Linked DNA regions of Roseiconus lacunae. The protein of the gene in region 1 interacts with the protein of each later gene in a pairwise test. Links are inferred from orthologs where the notes say so. Each region holds a gene or a part of one and is shown in the gene's direction. Other genes may lie near its edges.

Region 1 (4,228 bases):
TCGAAGTACATTCGATGAGCAAAGGCTACGACATGATCGGATGGCGAATGGGATTTGTCGCCGGGCATGAGCGAATCGTCTCGGCATTTGCCGACGTCAAAGACAACAGCGATAGCGGCCAGTTCATCGCGACGCAAAAAGCGGCCGCGGCGGCGCTCGATGACGACTCGATTCCCACGCGGATCAACGCCAAGTACCGCCGCCGAATGGAAAAGCTCGTCGCCGTGCTGAAGGATTGCGGCTTTGAGTGCGAGATGCCCGGCGGAACGTACTTCCTTTACACACCGTCGCCGAAAGGCACCGAAGGCGGTGAGACGTTCGACAAGGCCGAAGATGCGACTCGATTCCTGATCGAACAACTCGGCATTGTCACCGTTCCCTGGGACGACGCGGGCGCCTACTTGCGATTCAGCGTGACCTATGTCGCGGAATCCGAAGCAGACGAAGACGCGTTGATGTCGGAAACCAAGCAGCGATTGCTGAACGCCAAATTCGTTAGCTAAACGACGGCTGTGTGACGTTTTCGGTCGAGTCCGACGCGGGACTCGGCGGCGGGATTAAAAGCCTGCCCGAGCAGGTCCCCAAGGCCATTGCCGGTCGTTGTGAAAATGGCCCAAATTTGGTATCCTATGTGATTCTCGCTGAGCCCGAAAAAGACGGGTTTTTAGCGGCTTTTCACCCTTCCGCTAGGACACCAAGTGGCAGACGAAAACGACGATCAATCGCAGGATGAAGAGAACGGCTCCGGCGGCCCCCCACAGCCCGAAGGCGAGGGCGGCGGTGACGATCAAGACCGCGGCGAAGGCGCCTTGCGGCTGATCGATTTGCCGATCGAGGATGAGCTGCGGGAGAGCTATCTGACTTACGCGATGAGCGTCATCGTCAGCCGAGCCCTGCCCGATGTTCGCGACGGCCTGAAGCCCAGTCAGCGGCGGATCTTAGTCGCGATGAACGACCTGAACCTCGGGCCGGGCAGCAAGCGGGTGAAGTGTGCGAAGATTTCCGGTGACACCTCCGGTAACTACCACCCCCACGGTGAGTCGGTAATTTACCCGACGCTGGTTCGCATGGCCCAGGAATGGAACATGCGATCGCCCTTGATCGACAAGCAGGGAAATTTTGGTTCGATCGCGGGTCTGCCACCGGCGGCGATGCGGTACACCGAAGCCCGCCTCTCTGCCGTGGCCGCGGCACTGCTGGACGACCTGAAGCTCGACACCGTTGACTACATCCCGACTTATGACGAGGCGCGGACCGAGCCGACCGTATTGCCGAGCAAGTTCCCTAACTTGCTGGTCAACGGTTCCGGCGGGATCGCCGTCGGGATGGCAACGAGCATCCCGCCGCACAACCCGACCGAAATCTGCGACGCGTTGATCAAATTGATCGACGAACCGGAAACGAGCATCGACGAGCTTTGCGAAATCGTGCCCGGGCCGGACTTTCCCACCGGTGGCATCATCTGCGGCCGAGCGGGCATCCGCCGCGGCTACAAAACAGGCCGCAGCACGATCGTCGTTCGCGCTAAAACTCGCATCGAAGAGATGAAAGGCGGCCGTCACCGCATCATCGTTTCGGAAATCCCCTACCAGCAGTACCGCGACCGCGTGGTCGAAAAGATCGCCGCCTTGGTCAACGGCGATCGTATCAAGGGCATCTCCGGAATCCGCGATGAGTCGGACCTGAAGGAGCCGGTGCGTTTGGTAATCGAGCTGAAACGCAACGAAGATCCCGACGTGATCTTGAATCAGCTTTACCAGTTCTCGCCGCTCCAGGACACGATCTCGATGATCTTCCTGGCGTTGGTCGATGGTAAGCCGCGCGAGCTAACGCTGAAAGAAATGCTCGCCGAATTTTTGCGGCACCGCGTCAACGTAATCCGCAGACGAACCCAGTTCTTGCTGGCCAAGGCACGACGCCGAAAGCACACCGTCGAAGGCCTGCTGTTGGCACTGGCCAACATTGACGAGATTATCCAAACGATCCGCACAAGCCGCACGCAAGCCGAAGCGAAGCAACGTTTGATGGGGATCGAGTGTCCTGCATCGATGATGCAACGCGCCCTCGGTGACGAAGGTTTTCGACAATTTCAACTCGAACGCGGCGAAGCAGACACGTACGCGCTGACCAGTGTTCAGACCGACGAAATCCTGAAGATGCGTCTCGGTCAACTGGTCAACTTGGAACAGGAAAAGCTAACCGACGAGCATCGCCAGTTGCTCGAAGAGATCGCCGACTACCTGGACATCCTTGCCAACCAATCCCGTGTCCATGGCATCATCAAAGATGACCTGGAAGAGATGAAACGTCGTTTCGGGTCACCACGACGTACCGAAATCAGCAACGAAGAACTCGGTAACTTCGACCTCGAAGATCTGATCACCGAAGAAACGATGGTCGTTTCGATCAGTCACGAAGGGTACATCAAACGCACCCCCAGCAGTGTCTACAACACACAGCGCCGTGGCGGCAAAGGACTAAAAGGTGCCAAGACGGGTAGTGAAGACCCGATCGAACACCTGTTCGTCGCTAGCACCCACGCGTACTTGCTGTTCCTGACCACGACGGGCAAGGTCCGCTGGCAGAAAGTCTACGACCTGCCACAATTGCCCCGTGACGCCAAAGGCCGAGCGATCGTCAATCTGCTCGCACTCGAAGAAGGCGAAAAGATCGCGTCCTGCCTCGCGGTCCGTGACTTCAATCAAGAAGGCTACTATGTGGTCATGGCGACGCGAAATGGCCTCGTCAAAAAGACACCGCTGGAACAATACAGCCGCCCCAAACGAGGTGGCATCATCGCGATCAAACTGCGCGAAGATGACGAACTCGTTTCCGCCGCCGTTATCGGCCCCGGTGACGAAGTCATTCTGGTCACCTCGGCCGGAATGGCGATTCGTTTCCGCGAATCCGATGCCCGTCCGATGGGACGCAACACCTCCGGCGTCAAAGGCATCAGCCTGGTCGGCGATGACAAAGTCGTCGGGATGGTTGTCGCCGAACCCGAAGCGACGTTGCTGACGGTTTGCGAAAACGGCTACGGCAAACGCACCCCATTCGGCCCACACGCAAGCGAAGGCGAGAGCGATGCGGAATCAGAAGTCGACGGTGGATCTTCGTCGGCCCGCTACCGCACTCAAAAACGTGGCGGAAAAGGCCTTCGTGATATCAAGACCAGTGAACGCAATGGGAAAGTGATCGCGATCGCCCGCGTCGACGACCAAGACGAAATCTTCCTGATGACTGGCAAAGGAAAGATCCAACGAATCGCCGCCAAAGACGTGGGCGTGATCGGACGTAACACCCAAGGCGTCCGCATCATGAGCGTCGATGGTGATGACTCATTGATCGCCGCCGTTCGAATCCCACCGGAAGAGGACGCCGAGGAAGAAGCTGTCGCCTCCGCTTCACCATCCGATGGCAACACTGGGGCTGATGCTGAGCCGGATCAAGCGGCGACCAGCGATGCGGCGGCTGCCGAAGGCTCGAACGAGCCCGACTCGGAATCCGAACCACCGGCAGCCGATCAGTAACCGCCGAATGCGATACTCCGGTCCCCGCTTCACTCTCTCGCGCGGGAGTGAAGCGAAGGATCGATGCCCGTGAGAGATCGCAATCTCAGTGCCCGCCGAATTGGCACGCCTTCTTTGGTTCAACCCGACAAACGATCGACCGACAAACGATCAAGGCGAAAGCGACTCAAGCCCACAACGCATCACGTGATCGTTGGCTACAAGCCATTGCGATTGATCCATCCGCTTTGCGAGGATCTGCCAATGCTCTCGGTCAACGGCTAGTAACTGCGCCAACGAACTGGGCGTGTCCTCATCGACCCGAGTTCGACTAGCAAGCAACGATTGGATCCGCGCGCGTTGCTCGGCGTCTAAATCGTTCCGCGTCAGTGATGAGCGCAACAACGGCACAACGCAACTGCCATAGCTGGCAAGCTCTCGGACGGCAGCACGTCGATGTGCACTCTTCGTCGACTTCATTTGATCGACCAAGTCGTTGACTTGATCGCGCGACACCGTCGACAAGAGGTGGGTGTTCTGACGCAAATAGTTTTCCGTTCGCCGCGTCAACTCTGAAACACTGCGTCCCCGCAGAATACGAGCCAGGATCGACTCAAGGTGAACGCTAAACCCATCCTCGTCTTGGCCGACGATGTGCAGAAGTGTTGGGCCGGTACAGGCTTCATTTAGATTCGAAGCAACATCGGTGATGCGACGGG
Region 2 (3,631 bases), on another replicon or contig:
CAGCGGTTACAATAGAAGCGTCTCAAAACGAATAGGAGGAGGCCCAATGAGTGATGCGATCACGCAAAGCAATACCGGGATTCCGGCAGTGTCAGCGCAAGGGGAGTCGTGGCAGATGCAACAGAAACGCAGCGGGCGTTTGGGAGTCAACGCCGCCTTCCTCCAAGAAATCAAAGACGACAACCGCCAGTTAAAAACGGATTGGGATCGGCTGGTCCCCATGTTGGCCCATCCCGAAACAGCCCTGAATCACTGGAATGAGATTGTCGCCGCCCTGGCGGAATTGCGTGACCAGCTTGCCATCCACTTTTCGCTCGAAGAGGCCTACGGTTACTTTGACGATGCGATCGATGTGGCCCCGCACCTAAGTGTCGAAGCTGAATCGTTAAAAGGCCAGCACACCGCACTGTTTGCCCAGATTCGCGACTTAGCTGATCAATTCGCCGAAGCCGACCTGAAACGCGACGGTCAAGTTGAAAAACTATTGCGGAAATTCGACGCCTTTCAGGCCGAATTTCAGACGCACGAAGAGTCCGAATTGAAGCTGATTCTCGATTCCTTTGGTGACGACATCGGCGTCGGCGACTGAATCCAGATTTGTGGCGGCAACATCGAGCCAATCGAGGCTCAGACGTCTCGCGAAAAGCCTGGAAAAATGCTAGAATCCGGCTTCTAATAGCAGCCCTTCGGGCCTTGCCCGAAGGTGGCAATTCCCCGGAGGTGCGATGATGTTTTTCCGCCTCCTTGATAGGGTTCTATGAGCGACGCCTCCTCCCCAGAACCGGCCGATTCTGAACCAATTGATTCGACTCCCGCACTGAGCGCCACCCCGGCGGCGAACGAGGAGTACACCGACGAGGATCTCAAGCACCTCTCCGACCTCGATCACGTTCGAAAACGCCCCGGGATGTATATCGGCGATACCTCCACTCGCGGTCTGCATCACCTTGTCTACGAAGTCGTCGACAACTCGATCGACGAGGCGATGGCGGGATTCGCGAGTAAGGTTTCGGTGACCGTACACACCGACGGAAGCGTGACGGTCGAAGATGACGGCCGCGGTATCCCTGTCACCCAGCACAAAGAACTGTCTGCCGAGATGGGCCGCGAAGTCAGCACGCTCGAGGGCGTGATGACGGTATTGAAATTCGGCGGCAAGTTCGAGAAAGGCGCCTACCAAACCTCCGGTGGTTTGCACGGCGTCGGCGTCACGGTGGTGAATTTCCTCAGCCAATGGGCCGAAACCGAAGTCAGCCGAGATGGCTTTACGTGGAGCCAGGAATACGAGCGTGGCGTCGCGACCGGCCCCGTCGTCAAGGGCCGTGAGACGAGCAAGACCGGCACGAAAACCACCTTCAAAGCTGACTCGCAAATCTTTTCCGTTACCAAGTACAGCTTTGACACGCTGAACAAACGACTGCAGGAACTGGCGTTCCTTAATAGCGGCGTACGGATCACGTTCTTAGATGAACGCAACGGCGAAGGCGGCGACTTTCGCTACGAACGTGGTATCACCGAATTTGTCGAACACCTTAACCGCGCCAGCGATGCATTGCATGCCGATGTGATCTCCATCGTCGGCGAGAAAGAAGGGTGCCAGTACGAGATCGCACTTCAGTACAGCACCGAGTACACCGAAAACGTCCAGTCCTACGTCAACAACATCCACACCATCGAAGGCGGAACGCACGTTAGCGGTTTCCGATCGGCATTGACGCGGACGTTGAATAATTACGGCAAGAAAGAAAACCTGCTGAAGAATGCCGCACTCAACGGTGACGACATCCGTGAAGGGATCACGGCAGTCATCAGTGTTCGAGTCCCACATCCTCAGTTCGAAGGACAAACGAAGACAAAGCTGGGCAATAGCGAAGTCGACGGGATCATCGCCGCCGGCGTCGGTGAACAACTCGCGAAGTACCTCGAAGAAAACCCCCGAACTGCCAAGGCAATCGTTCGCAAAGGCTTGCTCGCGTCGGAAGCCCGTGAAGCCGCTCGCAAAGCAAAGGATCTGCTGCGAAAACGAAAAGACGCCCTCGGGGGCGGCGGCCTGCCTGGCAAGCTTCGCGATTGCATCAGCAAAGAGATGGAGCGGTGTGAGCTTTACCTAGTCGAAGGTGACTCGGCGGGTGGATCCGCCGAAGGTGGGCGGATGCGCGATTACCAAGCCATCCTGCCACTTCGCGGTAAGATCATCAACGCGTACAAGAGCCGCGAAGACAAGGTCCTGGCAAACGAAGAAGTTCGCTCGATGATTCAAGCCATCGGGACTGGTATCGGTAACGACCAAGACATTTCCAAACGTCGCTACAACAAGATTGTGGTGATGACTGACGCCGACGTCGATGGAAGCCACATTCGCACGTTGCTACTGTGTTTCTTCTATCGCCAAATGTACCAATTGGTCGCCGACGGGCATGTCTATGTGGCACAACCGCCGTTGTTCCGTGTGACCCAAGGCCGCAACCGGTACTACGTTCAAACCGAAGAAGAAATGAAGGGCCAATTGCTCGACCGCGGTTTGAATGACACCGTCTTCGAAGCCGAAGACGGTCGTCGCGTCGAAGGCGATCAGATGCGAAAGCTGTGCTCGTCGCTTGCTTCGATGGAAGACGCAATCTTGGCACTCGAACGTCGCGGCGTTTCGCTACGGGTTCATGCGCAACGCCTTGACCCGGTGTCGAACAAATTACCCGCGTGGTTGCTGACGTACGGGAACGAAGAACATTGGTTCCAAAGTACCGACGAAGTTCAGGAACACCTGACCGCGAACCAACTGATCCTCGATGACGAAGCCCGCGCCGAGGAAACCGAAGGCGAAGGCGCATCGGCTGAAACAGAAGAAGCAAAGCCCGAAGAACAAAAGCAGATCGCGCACTTGGCCGAATTGCACGAAGTCCGCACGATCAATAGTGGCTTGAAAGAAATCGCCGTCATCGGGTTCTCAATCGATGACCTGATTCCCGCCGATCGGACCGGACTGACGACGCCACGATTCGAACTCGTTCGTGGAGAAGACACTCGGCGACCGCTCGACGACCTTCGTGAGCTGCTGCCCGAAGTGCGTGCGGCCGGTGAAAAGGGTCTGCAAGTGACTCGCTTTAAGGGACTGGGCGAAATGAACGCCGAGGAGCTTCGTGAGACAACGCTGGACCCAACCAACCGAACGCTGGTCAAGGTGAACATGAAAGACGCCGGAGCGGCGGACGAAATGTTCCGACTGCTGATGGGCGATAAGGTCGAACCACGTCGCGAATTTATCGAAAAACACGCCCTCGACGTGCGAAATCTCGACGTCTAAGACCACACGCGATTGCCGCGGGCCTCGATCGCTGCGGGGCTCGCCCGCTACCCGTTTTCGGTAGAAGTGGCCCGACAACAACGCGATCGGACGACGGCATTTGCTTGGTCGCATTTTCCGATTCGCGCTGGCGCGATACGCAGCTGCGCCGTCGGCCGGCACCGCTCCCTAACACGTTATTGCCGACGAGCTTCGTCGAGCATGCTCACCATCTCGGCACTGACCAACGCCGAGGGCAACGCGTAGGTAACGACACGCCCGGCGCGGGCGATATTGACGCCGATTATATTACCATCGGAATCGAGGATCGGCCCGCCGCATTGATTGGGC

The links. Proteins that work in one complex are often made in the same cells at the same time.
Region 2: the proteins of gyrA (region 1) and FYC48_RS20930 interact in binary tests that used the Escherichia coli proteins (3 or more experiments, as listed by UniProt). The link is inferred for Roseiconus lacunae from one-to-one orthologs.

The regions. Positions count from the first base shown.
Region 1 is NZ_VSZO01000001.1:688,909-693,136, forward strand. The notes cover bases 476-3,730. They hold gyrA (DNA gyrase subunit A), read left to right. Parts: upstream 476-809; coding sequence 810-3,530; downstream 3,531-3,730. Other genes in these bases: FYC48_RS02330 (LL-diaminopimelate aminotransferase), read left to right, coding at 476-503; FYC48_RS02340 (hypothetical protein), read right to left, coding at 3,681-3,730. Outside these bases: more of FYC48_RS02330, read left to right, coding at 1-475; more of FYC48_RS02340, read right to left, coding at 3,731-4,228. UniProt on the Escherichia coli protein: A type II topoisomerase that negatively supercoils closed circular double-stranded (ds) DNA in an ATP-dependent manner to maintain chromosomes in an underwound state.
Region 2 is NZ_VSZO01000017.1:67,576-71,206, forward strand. Bases 443-3,529 are described here. They hold FYC48_RS20930 (DNA gyrase subunit B), read left to right. Parts: upstream 443-757; coding sequence 758-3,301; downstream 3,302-3,529. Other genes in these bases: FYC48_RS20925 (hemerythrin domain-containing protein), read left to right, coding at 443-589; FYC48_RS20935 (S1C family serine protease), read right to left, coding at 3,478-3,529. Also shown: more of FYC48_RS20925, read left to right, coding at 47-442; more of FYC48_RS20935, read right to left, coding at 3,530-3,631. UniProt on the Escherichia coli protein: DNA gyrase negatively supercoils closed circular double-stranded DNA in an ATP-dependent manner to maintain chromosomes in an underwound state.